Regions from separate parts of the Streptomyces sp. NPDC044002 genome, predicted to be linked through region 1. Evidence: riboswitches for the same ligand, from Rfam matches in the RefSeq annotation. Region 1 holds a riboswitch; the other holds the start of a gene.
What was found. Region 1 has a riboswitch for ZMP and ZTP ahead of AC07A6_RS28365 (serine hydroxymethyltransferase). Riboswitches for the same ligand answer to the same signal wherever they lie in the genome.
Positions count from the first base shown of each region.

Region 2: another riboswitch for ZMP and ZTP. It lies ahead of AC07A6_RS27160 (bifunctional 5,10-methylenetetrahydrofolate dehydrogenase/5,10-methenyltetrahydrofolate cyclohydrolase); the one in region 1 lies ahead of AC07A6_RS28365 (serine hydroxymethyltransferase).

Region 1 is NZ_JBWKEZ010000045.1:31,269-38,069, reverse strand. Features, by position in the region: gene AC07A6_RS28385 (D-alanyl-D-alanine carboxypeptidase family protein) at 181-1,392, shown strand; gene AC07A6_RS28380 (YhjD/YihY/BrkB family envelope integrity protein) at 1,389-2,279, opposite strand; gene AC07A6_RS28375 (2'-5' RNA ligase family protein) at 2,453-3,037, opposite strand; gene trpS (tryptophan--tRNA ligase) at 3,121-4,134, opposite strand; gene AC07A6_RS28365 (serine hydroxymethyltransferase) at 4,472-5,743, opposite strand; ZMP/ZTP riboswitch at 5,780-5,870, opposite strand; gene rocD (ornithine--oxo-acid transaminase) at 5,988-6,801, shown strand, end outside.
Region 2 is NZ_JBWKEZ010000042.1:14,315-21,115, reverse strand. Features, by position in the region: gene AC07A6_RS27175 (hypothetical protein) at 75-308, opposite strand; gene AC07A6_RS27170 (DUF6545 domain-containing protein) at 368-1,246, shown strand; gene AC07A6_RS27165 (NADH:flavin oxidoreductase/NADH oxidase family protein) at 1,253-2,512, opposite strand; gene AC07A6_RS27160 (bifunctional 5,10-methylenetetrahydrofolate dehydrogenase/5,10-methenyltetrahydrofolate cyclohydrolase) at 2,573-3,418, opposite strand; ZMP/ZTP riboswitch at 3,493-3,595, opposite strand; partial or broken gene AC07A6_RS27155 (SAM-dependent methyltransferase) at 3,683-4,023, shown strand; gene AC07A6_RS27150 (RNA polymerase sigma factor) at 4,238-5,824, shown strand; gene AC07A6_RS27145 (SRPBCC family protein) at 5,907-6,347, opposite strand; gene AC07A6_RS27140 (amino acid permease) at 6,389-6,801, opposite strand, start outside.

The DNA.
Region 1 (6,801 bases):
CCAGTATCGGATTCGTCCCCAGTACGGACGCGCCGGGGTGGGCCGTACCGGGGGTGGTTGGGCCCCGTTGGCCGGTCCCGGACGTCGGGCAGTCCATCGGGATGTACGTTCACCTGCGTGTCTGCCAAGAAGACCGCGCTGACGGTCCTTTCCGCCGCGCTGCTGGCTCCAGCCGTGCTCATGGCATCCGCGAGCGCGCCTGTACACGCCGCGCCCACGCCGCCCCCGGCGGCCGACGGGAAGGGGCAGCCCCCGAAGGCACCGAACGCCCCCGCGCCACCCCCCTCGATGTCCACCGTCGGCGGCGCCCGCCTCGGGCAGCCCGGGACCCAGGTCAACCCGCTGCCCGGCGCGCCCGCCCTGCCCGCCAACCTCAGCGGGCGGTCCTGGATCGTGGCGGACGCCGAGACCGGCGAGGTGCTCGCCGCGCACAACGCCCACTGGCGGCTGCCCCCGGCCTCCACCATGAAGATGCTCTTCGCCGACACCGTCCTGCCCGGCCTCCCCAAGGACCAGGTGCACCACGTCACCGACCAGGACATGGACGGCGTCGGCCCCGGCAGCAGCCTGGTGGGGGTCAAGGAGGACCACGACTACTCCGTCCACGACCTGTGGCTCGGCGTGTTCCTGCGCTCCGGGAACGACGCGGTGCACGTGCTCTCGGCCATGAACGGCGGCATCGACAAGACCGTCAAGGACATGCAGGCCCACGCCGAGGAGCTCCAGGCACTGGACACCCACGTGGTGTCCCCGGACGGCTACGACGCCCCCGAGCAGGTGTCGAGCGCGTACGACCTCACCCTCATCGCCCGCTCCGGGCTGCAGAAGCAGGACTTCCGCGAGTACTGCGGGACGGTGGAGGCCAAGTTCCCCGGCAGGCAGGAGGCGGGCAGGCCGCGCGAGTACTTCGAGATCCAGAACACCAACCGGCTGATGACCGGCGCCGGGGGCATCACCCCGTACAAGGGCATCGCCGGGGTGAAGAACGGCAACACCACCATGGCCGGCTCGACCTTCACCGGCGCCGCCCAGCGCGGCGACAAGAAGCTGCTGGTGACCGTGATGAACCCGGACAACGGCGGGCTCAACTCGGTCTACGAGGAGACGGCCGAGCTCTTCGACTGGGGCTTCGCGGCGGCCGGGAAGGTCAAGCCGGTGGGCGAGCTCGTGCCCCCGAAGAGCGCGGACGCCACCCCGCTCGGCTCCCCCGCCACCTCGCACGAGAAGGGCGGGCCCGCGGCGGGCGGCGAGGCCTCCGGCGGCGGTGGCGGGCTCGGGACCGCGCTCGGCGTCGCGGGCGGGGCGCTGGTGCTCCTGGCCGGCGGGGCCTTCGTGGTCAACCGCCGCTGGCCGCACGGCCGCCGCGGCCCGGGCGGCGGCGCCGACGCCTAGACCTCCTCCTCCTGCTCCTGCTCCTGCTCCTGCTCCTCGTCGTCGCGGGTCGCCGTCCAGGCCGCGCAGAAGAGCAGCAGCTTCGCCGAGAAGCTGATCCACAGCAGCAGGGCGATCGGCACGCCGAAGGCCCCGTACATGCTCTTGCCGGCCACCTCCCGCATATAGCCGCTGAGCAGCAGCTTCAGCAGTTCGAAGCCCGCCGCGCCGATGAGCGCCGCCTGGACCAGGCGGCCGCGCGGCGGCTCGACCCCGGGCAGCAGGGTCAGCAGGTACAGCAGCAGCAGGAAGGCCGCCACCACGCCGACGCCGAAGGCCGCGGCGCGCAGCAGCGCCCCGCCCGCGCCGTCGCGCGGGATGCCCAGGAGCTCGGCGGACTTGCCGACCGCGCTGGCCCCGACGACCGAGGCGGCGGCCGAGGCGAGGGCCGCGCCGCCGAGGCCGAGGAGGACCAGGCCGTCCTTGCCCTTGCGCAGGACGGGGTTGCCCTCGTCCTCGTCGTCCTTCTCCCAGACGGCGCGCAGACAGTCGCGCATCGATCCGATCCAGCCGATGCCGGTGAAGAGGAGGACGGCGCCCGCGACGAGGCCGACGGTGCCGGCGTTGGCGACGAGCCCTTCCAGGTCGAGCTGGTCGGAGATGCCGGGGACCTGTTCGGCGAGGTTCTTCTGCAGCTTGTCCAGCTGCTCCTGGCTGAGCAGGGCGGCACCGACGGCGGCCGCGACGGTGATCAGCGGGAAGAGCGCGAGGAAGCTGATGAAGGTGATCGCGGCGGCCAGCCGGTTCCAGTGCACGCGGTCGAGGCGCTCGTACGAACGCCAGGCGTGGGTCCGCATGACGGCGGAGGCCGCCGGTCCGACCACCGGGAGTTTCTTCAGCCAGTCCATGGGGGCCACCGTAAATGAGCCGCGCGAAATAGCGGGGATTGCCGGTTTCGGGCGCTACGGTCGTCGATTGTGACTTTTCGCCCTACGGATCGTCCCCAGGCCCACCCGTTCCATGCCCTGCTGCTGCGGGGTTTCCGCTTCCGCGTGCGCCGGGCCGCCCCGCGGCTGCTGCGTCAGGGGCGCGGCACGGCCGCGTCGGCCGGCGGAGCGGGCTGTGCGGGGACGCCGACGGCGCCGGTGCCGAAGGGGTACTCGCGCAGCTTGCGCCAGACCCCGTCCGAGCCCTGCTCGTAGAGCGCGAAGCCCTCGCACAGCCAGCCGGCGGCGTAGTCGGCGAGCTCGGTGTAGGCCCGGTCCATCGCCTCCTCGGAGATCCCGTGGGCGACCGTGACGTGCGGGTGGTACGGGAAGGCCAGCTCGCGGGCGAGCGGCCCCTCCGGGTCGCGCACCTCCCCCTGGAGGCGGGTGCAGCCCGGGGCGCCCTCGGCGAGCCGGACGAAGACGACCGGCGAGAGGGGCCGGAAGGTACCCGTCCCCTCCAGCCGCATCGGGAAGGCCGGGAAGGCCCGCGCGACCTCGGCCAGGTGGGCGCGGATCGCGGGCAGCCGGTCCGTCTCCACCTCGGTGGGCGGTACGAGGGTGACGTGCGTGGGGATGCCGTGCGCGGCGGCGTCCCCGAAGCCGGCGCGCAGCTCCTGGAGCTGGCGGCCGTACGGCTCCGGGACCGCGATCGAAACGCCGAGCGTTACGGTCCCCACGTGTGTCTCCTTGGTGTGTGTACGAGGTGCTGCCGCTCAGTGTGGCGGCAGCACCCCCTCTGCCGCCAGGGGCCTGAGGTCCGTCAGTGCTTGGCGGGCAGGAAACCGAGGTGGTCGTAGGCCTGTGCCAGGGTCTCGGCGGCGACCGCCCGGGCCTTCTCCGCGCCCTTGGCCAGCAGGGAGTCCAGGGTCTCCGGGTCGTCCAGGAACTCCTGGGTGCGCTGCCGGAAGGGTGTGACGAAATCGACCATCACGCCGGCGAGGTCGGTCTTGAGCGCACCGTAGCCCTTGCCCTCGTACGAGGCCTCCAGAGCGGTGATCGACTCGCCCGTGAGGGTGGACAGGATGGTGAGCAGATTGCTGACGCCGGGCTTGTTCTCGGTGTCGAAGCGGATCACGGTGTCCGTGTCGGTGACCGCGCTCTTGATCTTCTTCTCGGTGACCTTGGGCTCGTCGAGGAGGTTGATCAGGCCCTTGGGGGACGACGCGGACTTCGACATCTTGATCGCCGGGTCCTGGAGGTCGTAGATCTTCGCGACCTCCTTGACGATGTGCGCGGCGGGAAGGGTGAAGGTCTGGCCGAAGCGCTGGTTGAAGCGCTCGGCCAGGTCGCGGGTCAGCTCGATGTGCTGGCGCTGGTCCTCGCCGACCGGGACGGCGTTCGCCTGGTAGAGGAGGATGTCGGCGACCTGGAGGATCGGGTACGTGAACAGGCCGACGCTGGCGCTGTTGACCCCGCCCTTGGCGGACTTGTCCTTGAACTGGGTCATCCGGCTGGCCTCGCCGAAGCCGGTGATGCAGTTCATGACCCAGCCGAGCTGCGCGTGCTCCGGGACGTGGCTCTGGATGAAGAGCGTGCACCGCTCGGGGTCCAGGCCGGCGGCGAGGAGCTGCGCGGCGGACAGCCGGGTGTTCGCGCGGAGGTCCTTCGGATCCTGCGGCATGGTGATCGCGTGGAGGTCGACGACCATGTAGAAGGCGTCGTGCGTCTCCTGGAGGGCGACGTACTGGCGGATCGCTCCGAGGTAGTTCCCGAGGTGGAACGAGCCGGAGGTGGGCTGGATGCCGGAGAGCGCGCGAGGACGGTCAGAAGCCATGCCCCCATTCTTCCACCTGCGTGGCCCGCTCCCCGCCCCACCCTTCGCCCTCCCCCAGCTACCGCTGGGAGGTGCCCCCACCCGGGGCTCCGCCCCGGACCCCTTCCTGGGGGCTCCGCCCCCAGACCCCCGCGCCTCAAACGCCGACGGGGCTGGAGTTGCCGAACGCCGGCGGGGCTGGATTTCGCGCAGCGAAATTCCAGCCCGCGCGGCGTTTGAGCGCAACGGGGTCAGGGGCGGAGCCCCTGGGAACGGTGGAAGGGCGGGTAGGGGACCCGCACCGCGCAGCGGCCCACCCACCCGCACCCGACCCACCGGCCCCGCCGGACGGGGTCCGTCAGGCCAGCGGGAGCCCCGGCGCGGGGAAGGCGGCCATCAGGTCCGCGACCTCGGAGCGGATCACGGCGAGGGCCGCCTCGTCGGCCTTGGCGGCGGCGTCCACCGCGCGGGAGATCCAGTCCGCGACCACCGGCATGTGGGCGACGCCCAGCCCGCGCGAGGTCAGCGACGGCGTGCCGATGCGGATCCCCGACGGGTCGAACGGCTTGCGCGGGTCGAACGGCACCGTGTTGTAGTTGACCACGATCCCCGCCCGGTCCAGCGCCTTCGCCGCGACCTTGCCCGGGACGTCCCGCGAGGTGAGGTCCATCAGGATCAGGTGGTTGTCCGTGCCGCCCGAGACCAGGTCGAAGCCCCGCTCCAGCAGCGCCGCGGCCAGCGCCTTCGCGTTGGCCACGACCGCGTGCGCGTACGAGACGAAGGACGGCTGCGCGGCCTCGTGGAGGGCCACCGCGATGCCCGCCGTCGTCTGGTTGTGCGGGCCGCCCTGGAGGCCCGGGAAGACCGCCTTGTCGATGGCCTTCGCGTGCTCCTCCTTGCACATCAGCATCGCGCCGCGCGGGCCGCGCAGGGTCTTGTGGGTGGTCGTGGAGATCACGTCCACGTGGCCCGCCGGGGAGGGGTGGGCCCCGCCCGCGATCAGGCCGGCGATGTGGGCCACGTCCGCGACGAGGACCGAGCCGGCCTCCTCGGCGATGGAGGCGAAGGCCTCGAAGTCGATGGTGCGGGGCAGGGCCGTGCCGCCACAGAAGATGATCTTCGGGCGTTCGGCCAGGGCCAGCGCCCGCACCGCGTCGTAGTCGATGAGGCCGGTGTCGGGCTGGACCCCGTACTGGACGCCGCGGAACCAGGAGCCCGTGGCCGAGACGCCCCAGCCGTGCGTCAGGTGCCCGCCCATCGGCAGGGCCATGCCCATCACCGTGTCGCCGGGCTTGGCGAAGGCCAGGTAGACGGCCAGGTTGGCCGGGGAGCCGGAGTACGGCTGGACGTTGGCGTGGTCCACCCCGAACAGGCCCTTGGCCCGCTCGATCGCGAGGGCCTCGACGCGGTCGATGTTCTGCTGGCCCTCGTAGTAGCGGCGGCCCGGGTAGCCCTCGCTGTACTTGTTCTGCAGGACGGTGCCGGAGGCCTCCAGCACGGCCGCGGAGACGTAGTTCTCGCTGGGGATCAGCCGCAGGGTCTCCGCCTGGAGGGTCTCCTCGGCGGTCACGAGCGAGGCGAGCTCGGGGTCGGTGGCGTACAGGGCGGGCTGGCGGTGGTGCGCGGTCATCGCGGCTCCTCCGGGGTCGATGATCGGATCTCGTCCCCGCGAGGCCCAGGCGAGCGGCCCTGTGTGCGGTCGTGCGCGCACGACTCCCCCGGAGTTGGTTCTCCGTACGCCAGTCGCCGTGCGTACCGAACACCATAGCGGGCGCGGCACCGGGGAGGTTTCCGGTTCCACGATCCGAGCGACGATACAAATGACGTCACCCACGTCACCCGCGCCACCAGCCAGACGGACGATCGGAGACCCCGTGTCGAGAACTGCTGATGCCATCCGCTCCGCCGACGAACACAGCGCGCACAACTACCACCCCCTGCCGGTCGTCGTCGCGTCGGCGGAAGGGGCGTGGATGACCGACGTGGAGGGCCGCCGGTACCTCGACATGCTCGCCGGGTACTCGGCGCTCAACTTCGGCCACGGCAACCGCAGGCTGATCGACGCCGCACGCGCGCAGCTGGAGCGGGTCACCCTCACCTCCCGCGCCTTCCACCACGACCGCTTCGCCGACTTCTGCACCGAACTCGCGGCGCTGTGCGGCAAGGAGATGGTGCTGCCCATGAACACGGGCGCGGAGGCGGTGGAGACGGCGGTCAAGACGGCCCGCAAGTGGGGGTACGAGGTCAAGGGCGTCCCGGACGGCCAGGCCAAGATCGTCGTCGCCGCGAACAACTTCCACGGCCGTACGACGACCATCGTGTCCTTCTCCACCGACCACGAGGCCCGCGACCACTACGGCCCCTACACGCCCGGCTTCGAGATCGTCCCGTACGGGGACCTGACCGCCCTCGACGCCGCCGTCACCGCCAACACCGTGGCCGTGCTGCTGGAGCCCGTCCAGGGAGAGGCCGGGGTGCTCGTCCCGCCGGCCGGATACCTGGCGGGCGTACGGGAACTGACGCGCCGGCGGAACGTGCTGTTCATGGCGGACGAGATCCAGTCGGGCCTGGGCCGCACCGGCCGGACCTTCGCGTGCGAGCACGAGGGCGTCGTGCCCGACGTGTACATCCTCGGCAAGGCGCTCGGCGGCGGGGTCGTGCCCGTGTCGGCCGTGGTCGCCGACCGGG
Region 2 (6,801 bases), on a different contig from region 1:
GATGCCCCCCACCTGCGCCCCGCTCCAGCTCGACCACACCCCCGGCCGTGCGCGGTGAAGGACGGCCTGCCGCTCTACCTGGCGGGTTCGGTGCTGGTGCTGGCCCTGCTGATCAAGGCGCCCGCCCTGCGGCGGGGCTGGGACCAGCCGCTGATGCGGGCCGTGTGCGCGCTGCTGGTGGTCGGCTGCCTGCTCACCTTCCTGGCGCCCCCGCCGTCCCTCGCGGCGGTCAACCGGCTCACCGGGGTCGCCAACTTCGCCGCCCCGCTGGTGTACGGCGTGCTGACGGCCTTCTCGGGGGCCTCCATCGTGCTGATCCTGCACTGGGCGGGGGGGTCCGGCGGCGGCGCTGCGGCGGGCGACCTGGGTGACGGTGGCGGTGTTCGGCGCGGTGACCGTGCTGATCGTGGCCTTCTTCGTGCTCGGGGACGCGCGCGTGGAGCGGCTGCGGGACCTGGACACGTACTACGCGAACACGCCGTGGCTGCGCGAGATGATCGTCTCCTACCTGCTGGCGCACACCGTCGGCAGCGCCGCGCTGAGCCTGCTCTCGCTGAAGTGGATGCTGCGCGTCGACCCCGCGCTGCGGCCGCTGCGCACCGGGCTGGCGCTGCTGACCCTCGGCGGGGTGCTGGACCTCGGGTACCTCGTCGCGAAGTGGGCGGCGGTCGGAGCGCGCTGGGCGGGCCGCGACTGGGACGGCCTGTCCACGTACGTGGCCCCGCCGCTCGCCTCGGCGGCGGCGCTGCTGGTGGGCACCGGGTTCATCGTCCCGATGGTCGGCGGCTCGGCGGCCTGGCGGGACTTCAGCCAGTACCGGAGGCTGCGCCCGCTGTGGAAGGCCCTGCACGGGTTCGCCCACGCCGGGGTGGCGACGGTGCCGCTGACCTGGTGGTCGCCGGTCGGGATCCGGCTGATCCACCGCGAGTCGGTGATCGACGACGGGCTGCTGGCCCTGGCGAGCTGGTTCGACCCCGCCGTGCGGACGGCCGCGTACGGGGCCGCCCGCCGCCAGGGCCTGACCGAGGCGGGCGCGGCCGTGGTGGCGGACGCGGCCATGCTCGCCGCCGCCTGCCGGGCGCGGGCGGCGGCCGAACGGTCGGGCGCCCCGGGCGCGGGCTCCGCGGAACCCGCCCCGTACCGCCTCGACGGCCAGCCGCTGGCCGCGCTCGCCCGGGAGTTCCGCGGCTCGCCGATCGTGGAGGCGGCCCGCCGGGGCCTGCCGGTCGGCCGGGAGGCCGCGTAGGGGGCCCTAGGAAGCCGTCCCGCGGGTATCGGAGGACGGCTCGCGGGCGAGCCAGGCGCCGTACGCGCGGACCCTGCGGCGGTGCCGGAGGCTGTCGGCGGTGAAGATCCAGCGCGGTGAGACGCGGCTGCGGGGTTCCAGGCCCTGGGCGAGCCGGTCCAGCTGGAAGCGTACGAGGGCCAGCGTGCCGGCGGCTGCCAGGCTCCGGTCCCGCCAGCCGAGCCGGGGCACGTCCACCCGTACGTCCTCGCCGGCGCGCCAGCGCTCGGGCAGGTCGGGGTGCAGGGCCAGGGCGGAGGCCATCCCGACGACGGCGACGCCGCGGGCCAGGGCCTTCTCGGCGGTGGCCCGGCGGGTGATGCCGCCGGTCAGCATCAGCGGCACGGTCGCGGTCTCCAGCAGGCGCTCCGCGAGGGAGAGGAAGTAGGCCTCCCGCTCCAGGGTCCGCTGGTCGGTGGTGTGGCCCATGCTGGCGGGGCTCTCGACGGTGCCGCCGGACAGCTCGACCAGGTCCACGCCGAGGCCGTCGAGGGCCTTGATGACCTGGGCGGCCTCCTCGCTGTCGAAGCCGCCGCGCTGGAAGTCGGCGGCGTTCAGCTTCACGCCGATCGCGAAGCCGGCCGAGACCCGGGCCCGGACGGCGGCGACGGTGTCGGTGAGCATCCGTACGCGGTTGTCCAGGCTGCCGCCCCAGCGGTCGGTGCGCCGGTTGACGAGCGGGGAGAGGAACTGGCTGAGCAGGTAGCCGTGCGCGGCGTGGACCTGCACGCCGTGGAAGCCCGCTTCCTCGGCCCGGTCGGCGGTGAGGGCGAAGCGGGCGATCGTCGCCTCTATGTCCGCCCCGGTCATGGCGGTGGGGTGGGCGAAGCGCTTGGTGTGCTTGCCGAGGCTGATGGGGACGGCGGAGGGTGCCCAGGCGGTGCCGGGCATGTCGGAGCCGACCTGGCGGCCGGGGTGGTTGATCTGCATCCAGACCCGGGCGTCGCCGGAGGTCGCGGCGGCGGCCCAGCGGCGGAAGGGCTCCAGCGGGGAGTGTTCGTCGAGGACGACGGTGCCCGGGGAGGTCAGGGCGCGCCGGTCGACCATCACGTTGCCGGTGATGACCAGTCCCGCGCCGCCGCGCGCCCAGCGGGCGTACAGCCGTTCCATGCGCGCGTCGGGGAGCTGGCCGGGCTGGGCGGCGAAGCTCTCCTCCATGGCGGCCTTGGCGAGACGGTTGGGAAGGGTGGTGCCTCCCGGCAGGCCGAGCGGTGTGAACAGGTCCATCCGAGTCCCCCAAGCTTGTGGCGCGGCCGTCACGCGGGGCCGCGCCACAAGATGATCGCCTCAGAGCTCCGCGAGGTCCAGTCCGGCCTGGGCCGCGGCGGCCTGGACGGTCTGCTCCAGCAGGACCGCGATGGTCATCGGGCCGACGCCGCCGGGCACCGGGGTGATGAGGGAGGCGCGGGCGGCGGCCGACTCGAAGTGGACGTCGCCGACGTTGCCCTCGTTGTAGCCGGCGTCCAGGACGACCGCGCCGGGCTTGATGTCCTCGCCCCGGATGAACTCGGCCTTGCCGACGGCGGCGACCAGGACGTCCGCCTGGCGGACGATCGAGGGCAGGTCCTGGGTGCGGGAGTGGCAGTAGGTGACGGTGGCGTTCTTCTCCAGCAGCAGCATCCCGGCGGGCTTGCCCAGGATCGCGCTGCGGCCGACGACGACGGCGTGCTTGCCGGTGAGGTCCACGTCGTACTCCTCCAGCAGGCGCATGATGCCGCCGGGGGTGCAGGAGACGAAGCCGGGCAGGCCGAAGCCCATGGCGGCGAAGGAGTGCATGGTGACGCCGTCGACGTCCTTGCCGGGGGCGATGGCCTCGAAGGCGGCGCGCTCGTCGATGTGGTGCGGGACGGGGTGCTGGAGCAGGATGCCGCTGATCTCGGGGTCCTCGGAGAGGGCGGTGATCGCGGCGACGAGCTCCTCGGTGGTGGTCTCGGCCGGCAGCTCCACGTGGCGGGAGGTGATCCCGGCCTTGGCGCAGCGGTTCTGCTTCATCTTGACGTAGGTCACGGAAGCGGGGTCCTCGCCGACGAGGACGGTGGCGAGGCAGGGCGCGGTGCCGGTGCGCTCGGTGATCTTCGCCGCGAGGGCGGCGGTCCGCTCAGACACGCGGCGGGCGAGGGCGGTGCCGTCCATGAGCTGGGCGGTGGCGGTGGGGGCAGTCGTCACGGGGTCTCCTGAACGTCGCTGCGGATCGCGGTTCGCTGATCGCGGTTCGCCCAGGCGCGCGGCAGACGACGTACGTACCGTGGAGGTGTACGCCGGGCCGCTCCCCGGTGGTGATCCACCCGAACGCCAGTCACGGCCCGGGGCCCACTGTAGTCGACGTATCCGGTGGATGACCGGGGCCCGAACTGGGACGATCGAGACATGACGCGCACTTTCGTCCATCTCGTCGCCTTCGAGCTCGTCGAGTACTTCCTCGGCCCGCAACCGGAGGAGGTCCGGCGGGCCCGCCACCCCGACGACGCGGTCGCCGACGCCGGGCGGGCCGGACTGGAGATCACCGATCTGCGCTCCTGGGGGTCCCCCCGGACGGAGTCCGGGGGAGGCTGCGTACGGAGTTCCACGACATCGGTGCCGTGATCTACTTCCTGAGGAAGGTGATCTGGATGGTTCCCGGCTTCACGGTCGGCCACTACCGGGAGCGGCTGCGCGAGCTCCACGAACGGATCGAGCGCGAGGGTCCCTTCGTCGCGCACACCGCCCGTTTCCTGATCGAGGCCCGCAAGAAGGAGTGACCCGGGGTGCGGACGGATCCACGCCGGATCGGTTGCACGGCCACAGCGTGGCGCAGGTCACTCAATTCAGCGCGTAACGAATCGACTCGGGCGGGCGATGAACCGACAGGTGTCCTCGCGCGGCCCCGGAATACAGACCCGCTTGGGTCTGTTTCCCGAGTCCGCGCGATGATGTCCCGCCCACTCCCTATCTGTTCGCAACGAGAGGCTCCTTGTGTCGCTCAGCCCGTCCCGTACGTTCCCTCCGGAGATCGCCGAATCCGAGGCCCTGGTCGCGCTCGTCGAGCGCGGCCGCGAGCAGGGTCACATCAACGGTGACGATGTCCGCCAGGCCTTCGAGGCCGGCCGCATCCCGGTGGACCAGTGGAAGCGGGTCCTGCGCAGCCTGAACCAGGTCCTGGACGAGGAAGGCGTCGCCCTCCACGTCAGCGCCGCCCCCGCCACGAAGGCTGCTGCCAAGAAGCCCCGCAAGGCAGCTGCCGCCCCGGCCCGCACCGTCACGAAGAAGGCCGTCGCCCCGCCGCGCCCCATCGGCGCGCGCAAGGCCTCCGCCACCGCTCCCGCCCCGGCCGCCGCCGCGGCGATATCCGCTCCGTCGGCCGCCGCGTCGGAGGAGGTGTCGGCCGAGGCCGCCGCCGAGCCGAAGAAGCGCGTGGTCAAGAAGGCCGCCGCCAAGAAGGCCACGGCCACCAAGAAGACCGCCGCCTCGAAGAAGGCCGGTGCCAAGGACGCCGACGACGCCGAGAACCCGGCCGTCGAGGGCGAGGACTGGGCCGTCGAGGACCTGGCGGAAGACACCGAGGAGGAGGCGCCCAAGGCGGGCGGCCAAGGCTTCGTGCTGTCCGACGAGGACGAGGACGACGCCCCGGCGCAGACGGTCATGGTGGCCGGTGCCACCGCCGACCCGGTCAAGGACTACCTGAAGCTGATCGGCAAGGTGCCGCTCCTCAACGCCGAGCAGGAGGTCGAGCTCGCCAAGCGCATCGAGGCGGGCCTGTTCTCCGAGTACAAGCTCGAAGAGGAGGAGGACCACAAGCCCGCGTTCAAGCGCGAGCTGGAGATCCTCGTCGAGGACGGCCGCCGGGCCAAGAACCACCTGCTGGAGGCCAACCTCCGCCTCGTGGTCTCGCTGGCCAAGCGCTACACGGGCCGCGGCATGCTCTTCCTGGACCTGATCCAGGAGGGCAACGTCGGTCTGATCCGCGCGGTGGAGAAGTTCGACTACACCAAGGGCTTCAAGTTCTCCACGTACGCGACCTGGTGGATCCGGCAGGCGATCACGCGTGCCATGGCCGACCAGTCGCGCACCATCCGCATCCCCGTCCACATGGTCGAGATCATCAACAAGCTCGCCCGTGTGCAGCGCCAGATGCTCCAGGACCTGGGCCGCGAGCCCACCCCGGAGGAGCTGGGCAAGGAACTCGACATGACCCCCGAGAAGGTCATCGAGGTCCAGAAGTACGGCCGCGAGCCGATCTCCCTGCACACCCCGCTGGGTGAGGAGGGCGACAGCGAGTTCGGTGACCTCATCGAGGACTCCGAGGCGGTCGTGCCGGCCGACGCCGTGTCCTTCACGTTCCTCCAGGAGCAGCTCCAGTCCATCCTGGGGACGCTCTCCGAGCGTGAGGCGGGCGTGGTCTCCATGCGTTACGGCCTCAACGACGGCCAGCCGAAGACGCTGGACGAGATCGGCCGCGTGTACGGGGTCACCCGTGAGCGCATCCGCCAGATCGAGTCCAAGACCATGTCGAAGCTGCGCCACCCGTCGCGTTCGCAGGTCCTGCGCGACTACCTGGACTGATCCGGTCCCGGTTCCGGACACACGAGAGGCCCGCGCCGTCACGGCGCGGGCCTCCGCGTTCCTCCCCGCCCGGGCGGGGCGGTCAGTGCTCCAGGAGGTGCTTGAGCTTCTCCTCGCTGCGCGGCATCTCCTTGCGGAGTCTGGGCTTCACCACCAGGGGGACCAGTCCCCGGCCCAGGCCGCGGCCCTCGAAGTCGACCGACAGGGTCACGCGGGAGCGCGTCCCGTTGTCGAGGGGCTCGATCCTGCCGTGCACGTCGGGCCGGACCGGGCCGTCGACGCCGTGGATGTGCCAGCTCCGCGGCGGGTCGAGCTCGGTGAACTCCATGGTGGTGGGGATCCTCCGCTTGCCGAACTGCCTGGTGATGGCGACCCTGGAACCGACGTGCACGGGCAGGTCTCCCATGGGGACGGCGGCCACGGCGCTGTCCTGCCACTCGGGCAGGTGCGTGGGGTCCGTCACGTAGGCGAAGACGTCCTCGGGCCTGCGGTCGATGTCGATGGTGTTGCTGATCGCGGACATGGCGACCCCTCGGAGCCCCCCTGGCCGGTCTTTCTTCCAAATTACTCCGCGGCCGTACCGGCCGCGCGGCGCTTGCGGGCGGCCATCAGCGCGTAGACGAGGACGCCCGCGAAGAGGAAGAGCACGCCCTGGTAGACGGCCGCGTAGCCGGAGCCCGCGACCAGCCACATCGAGAAGGCGAAGGCCGCTCCGGCGAGGACGGCGTCGCGGACCAGCTGCCCGCGCCGGACCCGCTCGCCCTGGCCCGAGGCCAGGAAGTACAGCTGGGCCGCGGTGGAGAGCAGGTAGGGGACGGTCGCGGTGAAGGTCGTGATCAGGACGAGCGACTCGAAGACCGCCGCCGAGCCCGCCGTGTAGTTGTAGACGGTGAGGGCGGAGGCCAGGACGACGGTGACGACGACGCCGACGACGGGGACACCGCGCTGCTTCTTCTCGAAGGCCTTCGGGAAGAGCC